One region of the Kumtagia sp. genome, then DNA from elsewhere that is predicted to be linked to it. Evidence: predicted binding sites of a transcription regulator. Region 1 holds the regulator's gene; each other region holds the start of a gene.

Region 1 (5,155 bases):
GCCTGCGCGACGTCGGTGCGCGTGCCCTCGCCGACCTCGAGGCGCGACCGGGCGGCACGCGCCTGCTCGTTGAGGAATTCGAGATTCTGCTCCGTCAGCACCGCGATCCGGCGGTCGCGGATCACGTCCATATAGGCGCTGGCCGCGTCGAACAGCGTGTTCTGCTCGGAGTTGCGCAGGCTCTCGAAGGAGGCGCGTACCTGCGCCTCCGCAGCGGCGACATTGTTCCTGGTCTGGAAGCCGTCGAAAAGCGTCTGTTGCAATTCAATGCCAAACGAGCCGGTGGTGATGCGCGGGTCGGAGCCCGCAGTCCCCCCACGCCTGAGCTTGTTCGAGCTGTACTGTGCATTGCCGGTGGCGGCGATCGTCGGCCGGTAACCGGACTTGGCGATGGCGACATTCTCGTCGGTGACGCGCGCGCCGGCGCGCGCCGAGTTCAACGTCGAGTTGAACTGATAGGCCTTGGTCAGCGCGCCGAGAATCGTCTCGGCGGAGGCCGTCGCGGCCGACAACGCGGTCGCGGAGAGGAGGACGGCGGCGAACAGTGACTTGCGAAACAACAGCACAGACTTTCCCTCTACCGCAGCGGCAAAAAGCCCTTCCGCCCGGATTATCCGGAGCGGTCGCGCATGCGGCCGCCACGCACCCGTTGCCCGATCCCCGCTTTGGCAGGGTTCTGCAACCACTACTCTAGACTGCGAGCCACCATCCCCGACTGCGTCAGAACTGAAATGTATAAGCCCGCTCGAAGCCCGGCAATGGCTTAATTGCCGCGTTGAAGACGCTGCGGCCGGTGACCACGCCGTTCCACTTGGAATAGAGCCGTGCCTTGCCGGCGTTGCCGCGGCCTTCGACCGCGACCAGCCGCCCGCCTTCCCTGAGCTGCGCGAACAGCGCCTCGGGCAGTTGGTCGACCGATCCGCCGACCAGGATCGCATCGTAGGGCGCTTCGGCGCCGTAGCCTTCCGGCAGCGGGCCGCGCACGACCGCGACATTGTCGAAACCCAGCCGCGTGAGATTCTCGGACGCCAGATCGGCGAGCATCGAATCGGCTTCGAGGGCGATGACGGAACTGGCGAGCCGCGACAGCACCGCGGCCGAATAGCCGGTGCCGCAGCCGATATCGAGCACGAAATCCGACGGCGCGATGTCGCAAAGCTGCACCAGCTTGGCGAAGGGCGACGGCTCCATGAGGTAGCGCGGAGGATTGCCGCCCTGCGCGGGAGCGACCTCCACGTCCTCGTCGATATAGGCGAGGTTGCGCTTGGCTTTGTCGAGAAACTCCTCGCGCGGCACCGTGAGCATGGCGGCGAGCAGCGCCTGGTTGTTCACGTCGGTTGTGCGCAGCTGGCCGTCGACCATCCGTATCCGGCGCTGGGCGTAGTCTGCTTCCATGTCGAACCGGTCCGTTCCTAGCGCCGCGGGGCGCATATTCATCGAAACGCACGGCGTCGACGCAGGCGGGGCGCCGAAAGCGATGGAGGCCTCGCCCGGAATCGAACCGGGGTGCAAGGATTTGCAGTCCTCTGCGTAACCACTCCGCCACGAGGCCAGACCGCCATGCGTTCTGTGCCTGCTCAATAGGTTAACCGACCGGGCCGGGTCAAGTGACAGCGCTGCAGGGAAAGCGTCCCTTTCACATCATTCCGCGAAACGGGGTGGCCGACGTGTTTTTTTCGCATCACCTGATTAAATCCGCATCCGCCGCTGGATTCGTCCGGGAAAGCCCTCCCGAGCAGCGGCTTGAGAGGGCGTGACCGGGTCGCCGGCTGGGCAAGGAAACCGCGCCGGCCGACCGTGACCCGCGACCGTCGCGGTGATTCGAGCCCGTGCCGGGTCAGGCTCTGTCGGAATTCCGCTCAAGGCCGTCGCCGCCGCCCCCACCAGACCGCACCACGGCGACGCACACGGCGCACGGAGGCGAACTCGTAGGAAAGCACCAGCAGCCCGAGCGGGACCATCCAGAAGCCCAGTATCGGCAGGAAGCCGAGCACGCCGCCGACGATGAGCAGGACGCCGATCGCGATCCGCAAGGGGCGCGACTTCGGCATGCGTAGCTCGCGACCAAAAACGGAGATCGTCCGATGCGCCTGCCGGTGCCTTTCCTTGTGCTGCGGTTTTCCGTCCATCGACCGTCTCGTTTTGCGTCGCAGTCTTCGGTCGCGACGGCCTCCGCCAGCCGCATTCCCCGATTCCGCGTGCTCCGCCGTTCACATAGGACAGCAAATCGATCAAAAAAATGCCCAACGGCGCTTTGCAAAGCCGAAACGGGTTTGCTATAGCCAGCCGCGTTGCTGAACGAGCACCTGTTCCCCGGTAGCTCAGCGGTAGAGCAACCGGCTGTTAACCGGTTGGTCGCTGGTTCGAATCCGGCCCGGGGAGCCACTCCTTCCGAAAATCGATACGGCCCGCATGGAAATGCCATCCCGGCTGGCATTGATCGCTCGCCCGGAAAGATGCCCCATTTCCGGGATTTCTGGCCGATGGCCCATCGGTCCGCTCCCGGGTCACGCGACGGCATCAATTGTTTACGAGCGGTGGAACTGCCGCGTGCCGATGACAGTTGGTCGCAGGTGCGTTACCGAAGGTCACAGAACGATGGACCGGAGATCGGCGGAGCCGTCGTATTCTCCCTGGCGACTGTCGTAGCAGCCACGGCGTTGGCGCTTTATGCGGCCAGCATCGGGGTGTTCGACAGCCAGCCGGCCGGACGGTTGCATTTGGCGTCGATGGTTTCGGTCCCTCCGCCGCCGCAAGACAGTGCCGGCATCGACGGGATCACCACGTCCTCGGTTGCCGGGACGCCGGCCCGCCCCGATTGCAACGTCGTTGCCTGCGCCAGGGCCTATCGCAGCTTCACGCCGTCCGACTGCACGTTCCAGCCTTTCGACGGCCCCCGCCGTCTTTGCCGGAAGTAATGGGGCGTTTTACCACGCTTTCTGCTTGCCGTGCGGTGTAGGCACCGACAAGACGCCGAAACATAATATTTTTCAGCCATCGTGCCCCTGTCGCGGTCCGTTAACCCGACATTTAGCGGTTGCGGAACACAAATGGAACAGATAGTGTTTGTTCTGGTTTTGTTTTGACGCGATTCCGGATGGGGCCAAGATGCTGACGCGCAAGCAATACGAACTCCTGCTCTTCATCCATGAGAGGCTGAAGGAGTCCGGCATTCCTCCCTCCTTCGACGAGATGAAGGAGGCGCTCGACCTGGCGTCGAAATCCGGCATCCACCGTCTGATCACCGCGCTCGAGGAGCGCGGCTTCATTCGCCGCCTGCCCAACCGGGCTCGCGCGCTGGAGGTGATCCGCCTGCCCGATACGATCGCGCCAGGGCTCGCTCCCGCGCGAAAATTCTCGCCCAGCGTCATCGAAGGCAGCCTCGGCAAGCGTCCCGCCGAGCCGGCGCGGGCGCCCGTCGCCAGCAACGACGACGAGGCCGGCCCCGGCGTCTCCGTCCCGGTCATGGGCCGCATCGCCGCCGGCGTGCCGATCGACGCCATCCAGCATCGCACGCATTCCATCATGATCCCTCCGGAAATGCTGTCGGGCGGCGAGCACTATGCGCTGGAGGTCAAGGGCGACTCGATGATCGAGGCCGGCATCCTCGACGGCGACACGGTGATCATCCGCAATGCCAACACCGCCAACCCCGGCGAGATCGTGGTGGCGCTGGTCGACGACGAGGAGGCGACGCTGAAGCGTTTCCGCCGCAAGGGCGCCTCCATTGCGCTGGAGGCGGCCAACCCCGCCTATGAGACGCGCATCTACGGGCCGGACCGCGTACGGGTCCAGGGCAAGCTGGTCGGCCTGATCCGGCGTTACTGATTTTTCGGCGGGCGGACCTCAGGGCCGGCCGGAGGTCTCCCCGGCATCGGCACCGGACGACGGTTTGGGCGAGGAATCGGGAACGATCGGGACGCGGTCCACGCCATCGCTGTCGGCAGTGGCAGCTCGGCTATCCGTTGCTGCCCTCGCAGGCACGTCCGTTCCGGCGGGTGCCAGTGGGTCCTGCGGCTTGCCCTGCTTGCCCCGGCGATAGGGCGGCAGCCCGCGTGCTTCGCGTGAGAAGACGCGATGGCCGTGCCATGGCCGCTCCGGCAGGCCGATGGCGAAGTCGATTTGCGGCGGTCCCGCGCCGGGCGTGAGAAAAACGGCGGCGCTCCCCGAGCGCGCAAGGTCGCGCCTCGTCACCACCGCAAGTCTTTCATCGGCGCATTTCAGCGGAACGGCCGCGTCGTCGAGCACGATGACGGCAGCGAAGGCGCAGGCGCGCCGGGCCTCCTCCGCATCTGCGGTGTGGACGACGACCGCCCCCGACATAAGGCGCGCGGCGCAACCGGCAGGCCCGCACAGGAAGCCGCCGCCGTCGCGGGCGGCAAGCGCGATCGATTCGAGGGTTGGCCCGTCCGTCTCGCTTCCGGCCGTTTTTTCGTTCCGTGCGGCGGCCGGCGGGACATCGTCGATCGGGTCGCCCTGCCGTGGCCGGTTTCCGCCGGTCTCGCGCTTGTCGGCGGTCGGCCCAGGCCGCTCGACGATGCGTTGTGGTTTGTGCACCGCCCTTCCCTCGAGAGCCCGCTGCCAGTTCTGGGCAGTGAACGCGTTGGCGCGCGTTCGGTTGACGGCAAGCCCGTCTTGCGCGTCGAGCAGTCCGACCAGGGCGCCGTCCTCGGAAACCAGGACATCCGGCGGGCCGACATTGTCGAGCGTCAGCAGGCCGGCAAGGGCGAAGGGAAGTGCCGCCAGCCTCAGCCATGTGGTGGCGACCGTGGCAATCACCAGGGCGAGCGTCAGCAGCAGCACGGAACCAACCGAGATCAGGCCGACCGCATCCACCGGCGAGCGCCGTGAAAACCACTCGGCCACCGCCACCATCGCGGAAATCCCCTTGCCCATCAGATCGAGGAAAGGTCCGTCCAATCCGAACGGCATCGCCGCGGCGGCAAGGACCGCCGCCGGCATCACCACCACCGAGACGATCGGCATGGCCACCAGGTTGGCGCCGAGGCTGAGCGGGGCGATGCGCTGGAAGTGGTAGGCGCCGTAGGCCGTGGTGGCGAGGCCGGCGACCAGCGAGGTAACGAACAGCCCGACGGCTATCCCGACGGTCCGGCGCAGCGCCATGGCCGCGAACGATCGCTGCGCCGACATGGTC
Region 2 (5,155 bases), on a different contig from region 1:
TGGACGGCTTTTCCGAGGTTTTCCACCGCATCTCCTACGACAAGATCGGCACCTCGACGATTCAGAGCCGGGCGACCGGAGGCGTCGTCAACGCCACCTTCGTCTTCGTGCTGCCGGGCTCGCCCGGCGCCTGCCGCGACGCCTGGGACGGCATCCTCAAGCCGCAGCTCGATTACCGGCACATGCCCTGCAACTTCGTGGAGATCATGCCGCGGCTCGACGAGCATCTGCGCCGGGGCGGGATCGCGTAAGCGCCTCTGCTAGATCATCCGCCCGGGACGAAACGGCCGATTTCGGCGAAGAGCACCTGCCACGCCTTTTCCTGCGGCAGGATGACATGATTGGAGCCCTCCAGCACGACGAACTCGGCGCCCGGAATCCGGGCGGCGAGTTGGCGGCCCTGTTCGAGAGGCTGAACACCGTCGTCGCGTGAGTGGATCACCAGCGTCGGCACGCTGACCTGCTCCAGAAGATCGCTGACGTCGAACCGGTCGACGGCGCCCCGCAACAGCGCCGCATTGTCCGGCGACGTCGTCAGGCGCTGCAGGTCGACCAGTGAATCCATCTGCTCACGGCTGCCTTCCGGGATGAACATTGCGGCGAAGGCATTGATGAAAGGGCTGCCGCGCTTGCCCCAGCCGTGCCGGATGAGTGTGAGGATCGCCTCGCCCTGTTCCCGCTCGCTCGCCGCGCCTCTCACCAGGCGCCCTTTCTCGAAGCCGCCCTGCAGCACCAGATGGCTGACGCGGCCGGGATGGCGCACGCTGTAGGCGACGGCGATCGGCGCGCCCTGCGACGTGCCGTAGAGCGCAAAGCGGTCGAGCCCCGCTGCCTCGACGACCGCCTCCAGGTCGTCGACGAAGCGCTCGAGCGAAAAATCCGTCACGGTCCAGTCGGACAGGCCGTTGCCGCGCTGGTCGTAGCGGACGAGGTGGAAACGGCGGTTCAGCAGATCGAGGGCAGGCCGCCAGATCGGGCTTTGCCAGTCATGCTCCAGATGCGTCAGCCAGTGCCCGGCCTTGACCAGCGGATAGCCGCTGCCGCTCGTCGCATAGGCGATGCGCGTGCCGTCGGCCGAACGGCACAGCGCCACGCGTTGCCGGCTGAGTTCGGCGGAGGGCGGCGAAGCCGTCTCCGGCCGCGCTGCCTCCTCGACGGCGCCAACGAAACGAAAGCCGCGGCGCGGTACCGTCCTTATCCAGGCCTGGCGCCTGCCGTCGTCGCCGATGGCCGCGCGCCCCGCGCTGATGCGGGCGGCGATCGCCGAATCCGAGACGATCCGGTTTTCCCAGACCACCCTGACGAGCTCGTCCTGCGAGACGACCCGGTCGCGGTTTTGCACCAGCAGCAGAAGCAGGTCGAAGACCTGTGGCTCGACCGGCTGCGGCCGGCCTTCCACCCACAGTTCACGGGTTTCCGGCTGCAATTCGCATGGCCCGAAGCGATAGCGCATGCCCGCTTCTACACCAGCGCGTGGCCGAACAGGAGGGGTGCCGGGCAGAGCCGAGCAAAAGACAAGCGAAAGGCAAGGAAACGGTCAGCCGCCGGTCAAGCGCGAGAAGGCCCGAGCACCTAGCCTCGGCACGTTGAGCTGGGTATGACCGCCATGACCGCCTCTGCCGAATTGCCGGTCCGCCGCAGGCCCGACGGCTCGATCGACACGGATTTTTACGGGCGCCGCGCCCAGAACCTGCGCCGGACCGCGATCCGCAACTGGCCCCGGCGCTGGCTCTGCCGGCTCCGCCATTGGCAACAAGGCTGGCGTGAGCATGGCAGCGCTCCGACGCCACCGAACTGAGGCGGCGCCCCGGATCCACCACGACGATTGCGGCGCTATTTCTGCCGCGTTTCGGCGACCCGGATCTCGGCCTCCAGCCGCCTGCTCGCAAGCCCTCGCGCCACCGCCTCGGCGCTGGCCGCCGACTTGGACAGCGCAACCGCCTGCCCCTTGCGGATGACCAGCCCTTCGGCCAGCGCGCTCTGTCCGGAGAACATGCGCGTGAACAGCGCACGGCGCTCGCCGCGGGCGCGCGAGAAGCGCGCCGGCATCGACTGGCGCGAGACGTGATCGATCACCGACTCGGTCCAGCCGTCGGCCAGCCGTGCGCCCGGCTCGAGCATCAGCAGCCATTCGCCCTTCGCCTGGCGTATGCCGGCGGCCACGCCCTCGGTCACGTAGTGGCAGCCGGCGTGCTCGGCGACGCGGTGTGTCTGGTCGGTCGAGCCGCTGTCGCAGACGACGACGTCGCGCACGATGCCCTCCACCGCCGCGCCGACCAGGGAGGCCAGCGTACGCGCCAGCGCCTCCTCGTCGTTCCTGGTCTCGATGAGCACGGTGAGCATTGCTTAGCCAGTAGCGGATGCGCGTGCCGAGTGCCAGCCGACAAGGCGCCGCAATGCGGCGGCAAGCCGTTCCCGCTAGAATGTTCTTGATATGTTCCAATCTAGCGGATAGGAATAGTTTCATGGACACCGCGATTCGACAGACCGCAGAAACGCCATGGCAGCGCGCCCGCATGGAACAGGTCGTGCGCGCCGACATTGCTGCTTTTGGAAGCGGCAGGGCGGAAATGGCCAATGCGATGATCGAGGAGAGCGGTGTCAGGGTCGGCGAGGAGCGGCGGCGAGGCCGCGCCGCCGGGGTCAATCCGACCGGCCGCTTCGAGCCGCTGAGCCGCCATGTCTTCGACGACGGCTGGAGCGGGCTCGAGGACCTGCCGCCCTTTAAGACCGAGGTGCAGGTCGAGAAGCCGCGCACCATCATCACCCGCAACAACTCGCCGGACATCTCCTTCGACCGGTCGATCAATCCCTATCGCGGCTGCGAGCACGGCTGCGTCTACTGCTTCGCCCGGCCGACGCACAGCTTCATGGGCCTGTCGCCGGGACTGGACTTCGAGTCGAAACTGTTCGCCAAGCCGGACGCGGCGAAACTGCTCGACAGGGAGCTTTCCAAGGACGGCTATCAGCCGCGCACCATCGCCATCGGCACCAACACCGACCCCTATCAGCCGATCGAGCGGAAATACCGCATCATGCGCGAGATACTCGAAGTGCTGGAGGCGCGGGAGCATCCGGTCGGCATCGTAACCAAGTCGGCGCTGGTGCTGCGCGACATCGACATCCTCGCCCGCATGGCCGAGAAGGGCCTCGCCAAGGTGGCCCTGTCGATCACCACGCTCGACCGCATGCTGGCGCGCACTATGGAGCCGCGCGCCTCGACCCCGCCCAAGCGGCTCGAGGCGCTGCGGGCGCTCGACGAGGCGGGCATTCCGGCATCGGTGATGATGGCGCCGATCGTGCCCGGCCTCAACGACCACGAGATCGAGCGCGTGCTGGATTCGGCCGCGCATGCCGGGGCGCGCGAGGCCGGCTACGTGCTGCTGCGCCTGCCGCTGGAGGTCAGCCCGATCTTCAAGGACTGGCTGCTGCGCCATTATCCCGACCGCTACCGGCATGTGATGTCGCTGATCCGCTCCATGCGCGACGGCAAGGACTACGATTCGGAATGGGGCAAGCGCATGAAAGGCGCCGGTCCCTATGCCTGGCAGATCGGCCGCCGCTTCGAGATCGCCGCCAAGCGGCTCGGCCTCAACAAGGAGCGTACGCGACTGCGCACCGACCTGTTCAAGGGCAATGAAGGGAGGACCGAGCAGTTGATGCTTTTGTGAAGCAAATAGGCAGTAGGCAGTAGGCAGTAGGGGAGAAAGCCCGGCATCTTGCCGCCTTGTGGGCTTTGAAGATCATCCTACTGCCTACTGCCTACTGCCTACTGTCTCAGCTTCCGTCAGGCCGCCCCACCCTGACGGAGTGCCTTCCCCGCTCGCCCCCCGACGGCCGGGAAGGCCTTGCGGAGAATCGGAACGGATGCGAGTTTCGCCGCCAAATGGCTCGCCCGTCTTCCGATTCTCCGCCCCTCTTCGATCTGGTGATCAAGCCGGACTTCGCCTTCGAGCGGAAGGCGATGAAGCGCGGGCTGTGGCCGCTCGCCGGCCTCGACGAGGCCGGGCGCGGGCCGCTCGCCGGCCCGGTCGTCGCCGCCGCGGTGGTCCTCGATCCCGACCGCATTCCCGACGGCCTGGACGATTCCAAGCGTCTGAGCGCCGAGGCGCGAGAGGCGTTGTTCGGCCTGATCCTCGACTCCGCCCTCGGTGTGTCGGTGGCGTCGGTGAGCGCCGCCGGCATCGACCGCATCAACATTTTGCGCGCCAGCCTGGAGGCGATGCGGCGCGCCTTCTGCGGCCTGCCGGTGAAGCCGCTGCACGCGCTGGTCGACGGCCGCGACGTGCCGCCGGGTCTTCCCTGCGGCGCCGAGGCGCTGGTCAAGGGCGATCAGCGCTCGCAGTCGATCGCCGCCGCGTCGATCGTCGCCAAGGTGGTGCGCGACCGCATGATGGAGAATTGCGGACGCACCCACATGCATTACGGCTTCGAGAGCCATATGGGCTATGCGACGGTGCGCCACCGCACCGCCATCGAGCGCCACGGCGCGCTGCCGCGCATCCACCGCACGAGCTTTGCGCCGTTCCGGCTGGAGGCGGAGGTCAGCGTCGAACTCTTGAATCTCGATGCTGCCGAGTAGGGCACGAGCCCGGAAGGGCGCACGGCTTATCGGAAGATCGTTCGCTAAAACAAGGAGTTGGAGCAGGATGATGATTCCTGCTCTTCGCTCCTCAGATCGGCACGGCCGGCTTCAGCGCCATCCACAGCCCGCCACCGAGTAGTCCAAGGAAGATCAGCCATCCGACGATGTTGTTGGAGCGGAACAGCGCCAGGCACTGGTCCGGGTTGTCGATGTCGAGCACCCGGATCTGCCGGGCCATATGGGCGCCGGCGGCGACCAGCCCGGCCAGAGCCGGCAGCGGCACCTCGGCCGACGCGAAGGCGATGGCGAAGCAGGCCAGCGCGCCGCCATAGAGGCCGGCGAGCCATGCCTTGGTGTTCTCGCCGAACAGCCGCGCCGTCGATCGCACGCCGACCAGCGCGTCGTCTTCCTTGTCCTGGTGGGCGTAGATCGTGTCATAGCCGATCGTCCACAGGATCGAGCCGAGATAGAGCATGACGGCCGGGCCGTCGATATCGCCGAACTCGGCCGCCCAGCCCATCAGCGCGCCCCAGGAAAAGGCAAGCCCCAAAACGAGTTGCGGCCAGTCGG
Region 3 (5,155 bases), on a different contig from region 1:
GACCAGCCGGTTTCGTCGTGAATGAGCGTCACCGGCACCTTCGCGACGAGATTGCCCTGTTGCACCAGCTTAATCGAATTCTCGGTCTTCATCGCCTTGTCCTCAGGTCGCCATCCCATTCCGTCTTGTCCGGCCAGTAGGCGGTGACGAGCACAGCCAAATCCCGCGAATGGTTTGGCATGCCCCACACAGCGTGTGCGATGCGCCCGTCGGAGAATACATGACGGGCCAGAAAGCACGGGCCGTGCCGGTAGTCCGGGTATCGTTCCAGGACCTCGGCGTCCGCGAGCGAATTCACCAACTGCCGGTAGGATATGTCCTTTTCCTGCAGTCTGCCATAGGCGTGGTCTGACGTGCGAACGGCCCCGGACGCGACAAGGAGGCGGATTTCCTCAACGAATCCACTCACTCCGCCGCTTCCCGCTTCCCCTGCTTCGGCCTTCTCTCCAGCAGCTCCTTCAAGAACTGCCCGGTATAGCTCCTCGGCTCGGCCACCACCTCCTCCGGCGTGCCCTGCGCGACCAGCTCGCCGCCGCCGTCGCCGCCTTCGGGGCCGAGGTCGAGGATCCAGTCGGCGGTCTTGATCACCTCCAGATTGTGCTCGATGACCACCACCGTGTTGCCCTGGTCGACCAGTTCGTGCAGCACTTCCAAGAGTTTTGCCACGTCATGGAAATGCAGGCCGGTGGTCGGCTCGTCGAGGATGTAGAGGGTCTTGCCGGTCGCCTTGCGCGACAGTTCCTTGGCGAGCTTTATGCGCTGCGCCTCGCCGCCCGACAGCGTCGTCGCCTGCTGGCCGACATGGATGTAGCCGAGGCCGACCTTTGCCAGAGTCTGCAGCTTGTCGCGGACGCTCGGAACGGCGGCGAAGAACTCGGCGCCTTCCTCCACCGTCATGTCGAGCACGTCGGCGATCGACTTGCCCTTGAAGGTGACCTCCAGCGTCTCGCGGTTGTAGCGCTTGCCGTGGCAGACGTCGCAGGTGACGTAGACGTCGGGCAGGAAATGCATCTCGATCTTGATGACGCCGTCGCCCTGGCAGGCCTCGCAGCGGCCGCCCTTGACGTTGAAGGAGAAGCGGCCGGGCTGGTAGCCGCGCGCCTTGGCCTCCGGCAGGCCGGCGAACCAGTCGCGGATCGGCGTGAAGGCGCCGGTGTAGGTGGCGGGGTTCGAGCGCGGCGTGCGGCCGATGGGCGACTGGTCGATGTCGATGACCTTGTCCAAAAATTCGAGGCCCTCGATGCGGTCGTGCTCGGCCGGATGCTCGCGCGACCCCATGATGCGGCGCGAGGCTGCCTTGAACAGGGTCTCGATCAGGAAGGTGGATTTTCCGCCGCCGGACACACCGGTGACGGCGGTGAAGGTGCCGAGCGGGATTTCGGCGGTGACGTCCTTCAGGTTGTTGCCGCGCGCGCCGACCACCTTTATGCGCCGGCCCTTCTTCAGCCGGCGGCGCTCGTCGGGCAGGGCGATCTCCAACTCGCCGGTCAGATATTTGCCCGTGATCGAGGCGGGGTTGGCCATGATTTCGGCCGGCGAGCCCTGGGCGATGATGCGGCCGCCATGGATGCCGGCGGCCGGGCCGATGTCGACGACGTAGTCGGCGGTGAGGATGGCGTCCTCGTCGTGCTCGACCACGATCACCGTGTTGCCGAGGTCGCGCAGGTGCTTCAGCGTGTCGAGCAGGCGGGCGTTGTCGCGCTGGTGCAGGCCGATCGACGGCTCGTCGAGCACGTAGAGCACGCCGGTGAGGCCGGAGCCGATCTGGCTGGCGAGGCGGATGCGCTGGCTCTCGCCGCCCGACAGCGTACCGGAATTGCGCGCCATGGTGAGGTAGTCGAGGCCGACGTCGTTCAAGAAGCGCAGGCGCTCGCGGATTTCCTTCAGGATGCGGACCGCGATCTCGTTCTGCTTGGCGTTGAGCTTTGCGGGCAGCTCGGTGAACCAGGCATCGGCCTTGCGGATCGACATGTTGGACACCTCGCCGATATGCAGGCCGGCGATCTTCACCGCCAGCGATTCCGGCTTGAGGCGAAAGCCGTTGCAGGCGGGGCAGGGGGTGGCCGACATGAAGCGCTCGATCTCCTCGCGCATCCACGCCGATTCCGTCTCCTTCCAGCGCCGCTCCAGATTGGGGATGACACCCTCGAAGGTTTTGGTCGTCTTGTAGGAGCGCAGGCCGTCGTCGTAGTGGAAGGTGATCTCGCGTTCGCCGGTGCCGCGCAGGATGGCCTGCTTAGCCTCCTCCGACAGGCTGGAAAATTTGTCGCCGAGCTTGAAGCCGAAAGCCTTGCCGAGTGCGTCCAGCGTCTGCGCGTAGTAGGGCGAGGTCGACTTCGCCCACGGGCTGACGGCGCCGTCGCGCAGCGTGACGCTCTCGTCCGGCACGACGAGATTCTCGTCGATGGCGCGCTGGCTGCCAAGCCCGTCGCAGGCCGGGCAGGCGCCGAACGGGTTGTTGAAGGAGAACAGGCGCGGCTCGATCTCCGGAATGGTGAAGCCGGAGACCGGGCAGGCGAATTTTTCGGAGAACAGGATGCGCTCGTGGGTTTCGTTGGCCGACTTGTTGACCGCGTCGTCGCCGGTCTGGCTGGCGTCGAGCGGCCTGTCGGCGAATTCGGCGACGGCGAGCCCGTCCGCCAGCTTCAGCGCCGTCTCGATCGAATCCGCCAGCCGCGCCGAAAGATCGCCGCGCACCACGATGCGGTCGACCACCACGTCGATGTCGTGCTTGTATTTCTTGTCCAGCGCCGGCGCCTCGGCGATCTCGTAGAACTGGCCGTCGATCTTGACGCGCTGAAAGCCCTTCTTCTGCAGCTCAAGCAGCTCCTTCCTGTATTCGCCCTTGCGGCCCCTGACGATCGGCGCCAGCAGGTAGAGGCGGGTGCCTTCCTCCAGCGCCAGCACGCGGTCGACCATCTGCGAGACGGTCTGGCTCTCGATCGGCAGGCCGGTCGCCGGCGAATAGGGCACGCCGACGCGGGCGTAGAGCAGGCGCATGTAGTCGTGGATCTCGGTGACGGTGCCGACGGTCGAGCGCGGGTTGCGGCTGGTCGTCTTCTGCTCGATGGAGATGGCCGGCGACAGGCCGTCGATCTGGTCGACGTCCGGTTTCTGCATCATCTCCAGGAACTGGCGGGCGTAGGCCGACAGGCTCTCGACATAACGCCGCTGCCCCTCGGCATAGATGGTGTCGAAGGCGAGCGAGGATTTTCCCGAGCCCGACAGGCCGGTCATGACGACAAGGCTGTCGCGCGGCAGGTCGAGGTCGACATTCTTCAGATTGTGCTCGCGCGCGCCGCGCACCGAAATGTACTTGTGGTCGGCCATGCCGCTCCGCCGTCTCGTCAGAATGGATTTCAGGGCCGGTCCGCGTGGTGCCGGCACCGCCTATGTAGGCACGCGCGCCGCCTTTGCGAGCGGGCGCCGCCGCCGGCGGATTTAGGCCGGTTTGACGGGTTTGGGCAAGCGAAAAGAACAAAGGTCGAACGAGTCTCCTGACACAAGCCGCGCGGCCTGTTTGGCGGGCAAGGTCTGTGGCGGCGGCGATCACTTTTTTCGGCGGCCGGCCTTCTTCGGTTGACGGGGGCGGGCAGGCTTGGCACACTCCGACCGTCGCCACGGTGACCCCGACCGGAAAGGCCGGTCGGCAGGGCAGGGCGCCGGTCTGCGAGACGCCGCAGGCAGTCACTTGGCAGGCATTGGTCGAACGTACGCGGGAGTGAGGCATGACTCCACCGGACAGTCCCGAAAGGCTCCGCGCCTGACGCGGAGCGGCGGTGAGGATCGGCCGGGATGAAGTCCGGCGCGAGACCGCCGTTTTCCCCCGACAATCAGAGACCATAGTCGAGTCGTCGGCGTGAGGCCGCGAGGCACTCGAAGAAAAAGCCGGTAAAACGCTCCCGGCAATCGGGTAAAATCCGAAAAGAAGCCCTGCATGCCGATGAACCGGCGGCAGGGCTTCATCTTTGTGGAAATCCCGCTTTCTTGCGCCGTCCCGGTCGCGCTGCTACGTCCCGGACGTTAGATTGAGATGCTTCGCGTCGATCCGCGCCAGAAAGGCTTTGCCGATGCCGAAAGGCCATGAACTCTCCGGCCTTGTGAAATGGTCCGACCGGGACGACTGGCGGGATCTTCTCGACGAGGTGTTCGACCATCACTTCGGCCCGTCCTTCGACGCCTACGGGATCGACTTCGACAAGCTCGAGGAACTCATCGGCGAGACCGACATGAACAGCCTGTGGAGCTGTGCCTTCGAGGATTTCCTGACGCGCCCGCTGTCGGACGAGGACGAGCGCACCGTGATCGACGACTATCTGAAGCGCCGCGGCTGGAAGGAAACGCCGTCCACCCGGCGCTACATGGAAGCCCTGCGGGACTCCGTTTTCAGCCTCCACGAGGTGAGCGGGATCGTTGCGGGCCAGTCGATGCTGGCACGCGACCTGCTGCTCGGCGGCGATCCGGTAGAGGTGACCGAGCATGCGGCGACGCGGATCCTGAAGGACGGCGATCGCATCGGCGGCCGCATCGTCGAGGTGTCGGGCAGGCATCGCCTCGCCGGCGGTGTGGTCGTCTTCGGCCCGGCCGCTGCCGACGAGGTGCTCGGGACCATCGGCGCCGAGATGAAGCGGCTCGGCGACGAAATCTCCGGCCAGGCGGTTTCGTCCGGCGAGGATCTTGGCGGCATGGATCCGCGGCAGATCGGCGAGACGATCTATCTGATGGACGCGGCGCCCGAATTCACCGCCATCTGGCTCGATCACAGGCTGAAGGGCAGGCTGGAGAAGGTGCCGCCGCCGCGCTTCAACAGCGATGGCGAGGAGCTGCTTTTCCACACCATGTCGTATCCGCTCACCGCCGGGATTTCCGAGGATGCGATCCGCGGCCGCCTCGATGCGCTTCCCGACCTGCGCGGCGAAGACGAGTTCGTCTGGAACTGGATCGACGGGGAGGATGAGGGCAGGGACCTTGCGTCTGGCAAGCTGCCGCAGGTGCGCGACGGTCGCCTGCATATGGAGCTCGAGGACGGGACGCCGGTGCTGGCGTCGATCGAGCTGACGCCGGGCGTCCTGCTGCTTTCGGCCAATTCGAAGCTGAGGGCCGACCGCGCCAAGATCATGCTGAAATCGGCCCTGAAGGGCATGATCGGGCAGCC
Region 4 (5,155 bases), on a different contig from region 1:
TACGCAAGGTCAGCGCCAGCCGGCTCTTGCGGTCGAGCGCCGGATGGCAGCAGGTGAAGATCAGCCGCAGCCGCTCGTCCGGAATCGCCTCGGGCTCGGCGGCCTCGACGCTGTCGGCGTCGAGCGCCAGCAGCACGGCATATTGCTCCTGCTTGGCCCTGAAGTTCACGTCGCGGCGGATGCGGTCGATCGCCTTTCGCCGCGCCGTCTGGATCAGCCAGCCGCCGGGCGAGGCGGGCGGGCCGTTGCGCTGCCAATGGACGAGCGCCGATTCCAGCGCATCCTGCAGGCAATCCTCGGCGAGCTGGAAATCGCGCAGGTTGCGGATCAGCGACGACAGCAGCCGCCCCCAGTCGTCGCGCACGATCTGCTCGATCGCGGCGCGCACGGGCTGCGGGGCGGCGGCATTCGTCATCAGTTCAGCCGAAGCTCATGACCGGCCGGATCTCGATGGCGCCATGCCGCGCCGTCGGGATCATCGCCGCATAGCGGATGGCCTCGTCGAGATTGTCGCAGTCGAGCAGGTAGAAGCCGCCGAGCTGTTCCTTGGTCTCGGCGAAGGGCCCGTCCATGGTCTCGACCTTGCCGTCGCGCACCCGGATCGTCGTCGCCGTGGAGACGCCGTTCAGCGCCTCGCCGACAACCAGGACGCCGTCGCGGGCATAGGTCTCGTTGGCCGCCTGATATTCGGCGAGATAAGTGCCGAACTCCGGTGTCCCATAGGGAGGCTCGGACGCCTCGGCGGAATAGATGAGCGCGATGTATTTCACGGTGAAGCTCCCTTCTGCGGCCCGTTCCGGGCGATGATGCCTTGGAAAGCAAGGCGTGCAACCGAAAACGAACGGCACCCGACGGAATCGACATGCGACAGGAGAATTTTTGCCCCGTCCGTGGCGGCAGCCGCATCCTCCCTCCCCAGGCGGCCATTCCACCTCGCTGGCAATCATCCCAGGCGGCCGCCGTGAAGAACCGCTTCATCCCGGCCTCCCCGGCGTTCTCCGCCGGCGCCGGGCGGGCAGTCGCGCGGTGCCCGGCTCACTCCTCCCTGCTTCCCTCGGCACGCGCTCCAGTCTCCGTCAACGGGCCTGTCCGACCACGGATGGGCTGAGGAAACCAACGGACTACCGGCGCAGATGCGCCAGGCACGGCTGCGACGAGTCTCGGCCCGCCGCCCCTGCCGCACCATGGCCGTCCCGCCGAACGCGAGGCTGAACTGCCCGGCGCCGCCTCCGACGCACCCACACGATCTGCCGTGCAGCCGGCCCCTCGACCATTGCCCGCCAGGACCAGCCAAAACACAGCCGGCCGGCTCGTCCGATCCTGTCGCCGGAATCCGGATCGTCCGGGAGAATCTGATCTTTTTTCAAAACCTCCAACTTCCAGACGGAAACCTTGTCGATTCCGCAACACGCCGTTCGTCAACGGATCGCAACCCCATCCGCGATACGGAGACTTCCAGATGTCCTTTCAGATAACCGCCCTCTATGCCTCCATCCTCACCGTCATGGTGATCGTTCTCGCCAATGTCGTCAGCGCCAAGCGAGGGCGTTCCGGCATCTCGATCCTCGACGGCGGCGATGCCGACCTGGCGCTGTGGATGCGCCGCCACGGCAATCTCGTCGAGAACGCTCCGCTCGCCCTTCTGCTGATGGCGTTCTGCGAAGCACGCGGCCTCGGCCCGATCTGGCTGCACGCCATCGGCATCGTGCTCATCGCATCGCGCGCCCTGCACCTCGTCGGCCTCGACGCCAAACGCGTCACCTCGCCGCTGCGGATCGCCGGCGGCGTCGGCACCCAGCTCGCCATGCTCGGTGCCGCCGCCTATCTGCTGTGGCCGCACTGACCGGGTCGCACGACCAACAGTCGGACCGGCGGCAGCGCCGCCACATCCCGGCGCCCGACCGGTCCGGCTCCACCCGTCAGCCGCCGCAACCACCCGGCGGCCGGTCGATCCGCCCACCTTTCTCCTCGCCCCACGTCTATGCCGCCTGCGCCAGCCTTTCCCCGACAATGCGGTAGGAGATCGCCTCGGCAAGGTGAATGCGGCGGACGTCCTCGCTCTGGTCGAGATCGGCAAGCGTGCGCGCCACCTTGAGCACGCGATGATAGGCGCGCGCCGAAAAGCCGAGCTTTTCGCTGGCGTCGCGCAGCAGCGCCTCGCCGGCGGCGTCCAGCCTGGCGATCTCCTCGACCAGCGCCGTCGGGCAGTGGGCATTGGTGGCGACCGCGGCGCCGATCTCCTCGAAGCGCCGCCGCTGGATCGCCCGCGCCGCCGCGACGCGCTGCGCAACCGCGGCGCTGGGCTCGGACTTCGCCGGGCGGATCAGGTCGGCGGCGCTGACGGCCGGCACCTCGACCCGCAGATCGATGCGGTCCATCAGCGGTCCGGATATCCGGCCCTGGTATTCGCTGCGGCAGCGCTCGCCGCGCGCGCAGCGATAGCCCGGCTCGCCCGCCATGCCGCAGCGGCACGGGTTCATCGCCGCGACGAGCTGCAGCCGCGCCGGGTAGGTGACGCGAGTGTTGGCGCGGGCGATCACGCATTCGCCGGTCTCGATCGGCTGGCGCAGCGAATCCAGCGCCACCGGCGAGAATTCCGGCAGCTCGTCGAGGAAGAGCACGCCGTGATGGGCGAGCGACACCTCGCCCGGCCGCACGCGCAGGCCGCCGCCGACCATCGCCGCCATCGACGCCGAGTGATGCGGCGCCCGGAACGGCCGCCGGCCGGTCAGCTTTCCGCCGGCGAGTTCGCCGGCGATGGAGGCGACCATCGACACTTCGAGCAGTTCCTTCGGCGACAATGGCGGCAGGATCGAAGGCAGGCGCTGCGCCAGCATCGATTTCCCGGAGCCCGGGGGGCCGACCATCAGAAGATTGTGGCCGCCGGCCGCCGCCACTTCGAGCGCCCGGCGCGCCGTCTCCTGTCCCTTGATGTCGGCGAGGTCGGGAAGATTGTCGGCCGGCACATGCACCTTGGCCTCGGGCCGGGTCAGCACCTGGGTGCCGCGGAAATGGTTGGCGATGGCGACCAGGCTGCGCGGCGCCAGGATGTCCATGTCGGCACCCGCCCACGCCGCCTCCGGGCCGCAGGCGGAGGGGCAGATCAGACCCTTGCCCTCGGCATTGGCGCCGATCGCCGCCGGCAGCGCGCCGGCGACCGGCGCGATGGTGCCGTCGAGCGACAGCTCGCCGAGCACCACATAACCCGCGAGCGCATCGCCCGGAACGGCGCCGAGCGCCGCCATCAGCCCGAGCGCGATCGGCAGGTCGTAGTGGCTGCCTTCCTTCGGAAGGTCGGCCGGTGCCAGGTTGACGGTCACTTTCCTGGCCGGCATCGACAGGCCGGACGCGTGCAGCGCCGCCTGCACCCGCTCGCGGCTTTCCGCCACCGCCTTGTCGGGCAGGCCGACGATGTGCATGCCGGCCTTGCCCGGCGCGACCATCACCTGCACGTCGACGGGAACCGCCTCGACGCCCTGGAATGCCACGGTACGCACGCGCGAAACCATGCCCGCCCTCTCCAGCAGCGGGGTTTTCCCCTTCCCCGCGCAGCCTGGAGTGAAGCACAGAACGCCGCACTCCGCAAGAACATTAAGAGAACAAAATGATGGCTCGATGTCCGGGTAGCAACGGTGAAGACGTGCTGGACGGCGCTCCACGGCAGCCCCTCACCCCCGCTTCGCCTCCACCGCGTCCCAGAACAGCGCGGCGATGTCGGCGCCGCCAAAACGCTTCACCTCGCGCACGCCGGTCGGCGAGGTGACGTTGATCTCGGTCATGTAGTCGCCGATGACGTCGATGCCGACCAGGATGAAGCCGCGCTGCCTGAGCGACGGGCCGATGCGCGCGCAGATCTCGCGCTCGCGCGCCGTCAGCTCGGTCTTCTCGGCGCGGCCGCCGACATGCATGTTGGAGCGGCTGTCGTGCTCGGCCGGCACGCGGTTGATGGCGCCCACCGCCTCGCCGTCGATCAGGATGATACGCTTGTCGCCCTTGCGCACGTCCTTGAGATAGCGCTGCACGATGAAGGGCTCGCGGAACATCTGCGAGAACATCTCCAGCAGCGAGGCGAGATTGCGGTCGGCCTCGGCGAGGTGGAAGATGCCGGCGCCGCCATTGCCGTAGAGCGGCTTGACGATGATGTCGCCATGCTCCTTGCGGAAGGCGGCGACCTCCTGCGGGTCCCTGGTGATCAGCGTCTCCGGCATCAGGTCGGGAAACTCAGTGACGAAGATCTTTTCCGGGCTGTTTCTCACCCATGCAGGGTCGTTCACCACCAGCGTCCCCGGGTGGATGCGCTCGAGCATATGGGTGGTGGTGATGTAGTTCATGTCGAAGGGCGGATCCTGGCGCAAGAGCACCACGTCCATCTCCGACAGGTCGGTGCGGACCGGTTCGCCGAGCGTAAAATGGCTGCCCTTCTCGTCGCGCACAGACATTTCCTCAACCCGGGCGAACACTTTTCCGCCGTCCAGCGTCAGCCGGTCGGGCGTATAGTGGTAGAGCGCATGGCCGCGCCGCTCGGCCTCCAGCGAAAGGGCGAAGGTGGTGTCGCCGGCGATGTTGACCGTCGACACATGATCCATCTGGATGGCGATGTTCAGGGGCATGTCGCAAAACTCCGGGCGCAACCGATGCCGATGTATAGGCTTGGCGCCGCGCTGCCAATCCCACCGGCCAACAGCGCGCCGCCGATACGTTTCCTCAATACTTTGCCGCCATTATCCGCCGGCGCGTCGCATGGAATACAGGAAGTTTGATGCAGCCGTCCTTCGCCCCCGGCCCGGACCGCAGCGAAAGCGCCGACCTCGCTTTCACGGATCCCTTGACCGGGCTGGGCAACCATCGGCGTTTCTCCGACAAGATCGACCGGCTGATCAGCGACCGCGCCGACGATCCGGCGCCGTTCACCGTGGGTATCCTCGATCTCGACGGCTTCAAGCCGATCAACGACCTGTTCGGGCGAAGGGCCGGCGACGACATCCTCGTGCAGGTGGCCATGCGGCTGCGCGCGGCGATGGACGCCGGCTCGACCGTGGCGCGCGTCGGCTCCGACGAGTTCGCCTTCCTCTTTCCGATGGTGTTTTCCGAGGAGGCCGCCTCGGAGCGCGCCAAGATGCTGATCGAGATCATCTCGGCCCCCTACGACGTCGGC

The links. Region 1 encodes LexA, which represses DNA repair genes until DNA is damaged. Its sites were predicted from a motif close to TGTTCNNNNTGTGTTCNG; they were not measured.
Region 2: AC5JDC_RS10145 (PA0069 family radical SAM protein) is a predicted target of LexA. The motif match lies at 2,425-2,442, and genes of this name have one in related genera.
Region 3: uvrA (excinuclease ABC subunit UvrA) is a predicted target of LexA. The motif match lies at 3,474-3,491, and genes of this name have one in related genera.
Region 4: AC5JDC_RS09780 (YifB family Mg chelatase-like AAA ATPase) is a predicted target of LexA. The motif match lies at 3,585-3,602, and genes of this name have one in related genera.

What each region holds. Positions count from the first base shown of each region.
Region 1 is NZ_JCACER010000096.1:37,251-42,405, reverse strand. Features, by position in the region: gene AC5JDC_RS24435 (TolC family outer membrane protein) at 1-566, opposite strand, end outside; gene AC5JDC_RS24430 (protein-L-isoaspartate O-methyltransferase family protein) at 721-1,395, opposite strand; tRNA gene AC5JDC_RS24425 (tRNA-Cys) at 1,479-1,552, opposite strand; gene AC5JDC_RS24420 (hypothetical protein) at 1,860-2,129, opposite strand; tRNA gene AC5JDC_RS24415 (tRNA-Asn) at 2,311-2,385, shown strand; gene AC5JDC_RS24410 (BA14K family protein) at 2,484-2,918, shown strand; gene lexA (transcriptional repressor LexA) at 3,109-3,828, shown strand; gene AC5JDC_RS24400 (ComEC/Rec2 family competence protein) at 3,847-5,155, opposite strand, start outside.
Region 2 is NZ_JCACER010000024.1:395-5,549, forward strand. Features, by position in the region: gene moaB (molybdenum cofactor biosynthesis protein B) at 1-251, shown strand, start outside; gene AC5JDC_RS10130 (alpha/beta hydrolase) at 266-1,453, opposite strand; gene AC5JDC_RS10135 (hypothetical protein) at 1,598-1,798, shown strand; gene AC5JDC_RS10140 (glycosyltransferase) at 1,834-2,343, opposite strand; gene AC5JDC_RS10145 (PA0069 family radical SAM protein) at 2,517-3,671, shown strand; gene rnhB (ribonuclease HII) at 3,887-4,582, shown strand; gene ubiA (4-hydroxybenzoate octaprenyltransferase) at 4,674-5,155, opposite strand, start outside.
Region 3 is NZ_JCACER010000083.1:237,830-242,984, reverse strand. Features, by position in the region: gene AC5JDC_RS23080 (hypothetical protein) at 1-92, opposite strand, end outside; gene AC5JDC_RS23075 (DUF4258 domain-containing protein) at 89-409, opposite strand; gene uvrA (excinuclease ABC subunit UvrA) at 406-3,330, opposite strand; gene AC5JDC_RS23065 (DUF7986 domain-containing protein) at 4,071-5,155, shown strand, end outside.
Region 4 is NZ_JCACER010000023.1:17,504-22,658, forward strand. Features, by position in the region: gene AC5JDC_RS09765 (RNA polymerase sigma factor) at 1-415, opposite strand, end outside; gene AC5JDC_RS09770 (YciI family protein) at 420-770, opposite strand; gene AC5JDC_RS09775 (MAPEG family protein) at 1,460-1,843, shown strand; gene AC5JDC_RS09780 (YifB family Mg chelatase-like AAA ATPase) at 1,980-3,509, opposite strand; gene gshB (glutathione synthase) at 3,669-4,610, opposite strand; gene AC5JDC_RS09790 (putative bifunctional diguanylate cyclase/phosphodiesterase) at 4,760-5,155, shown strand, end outside.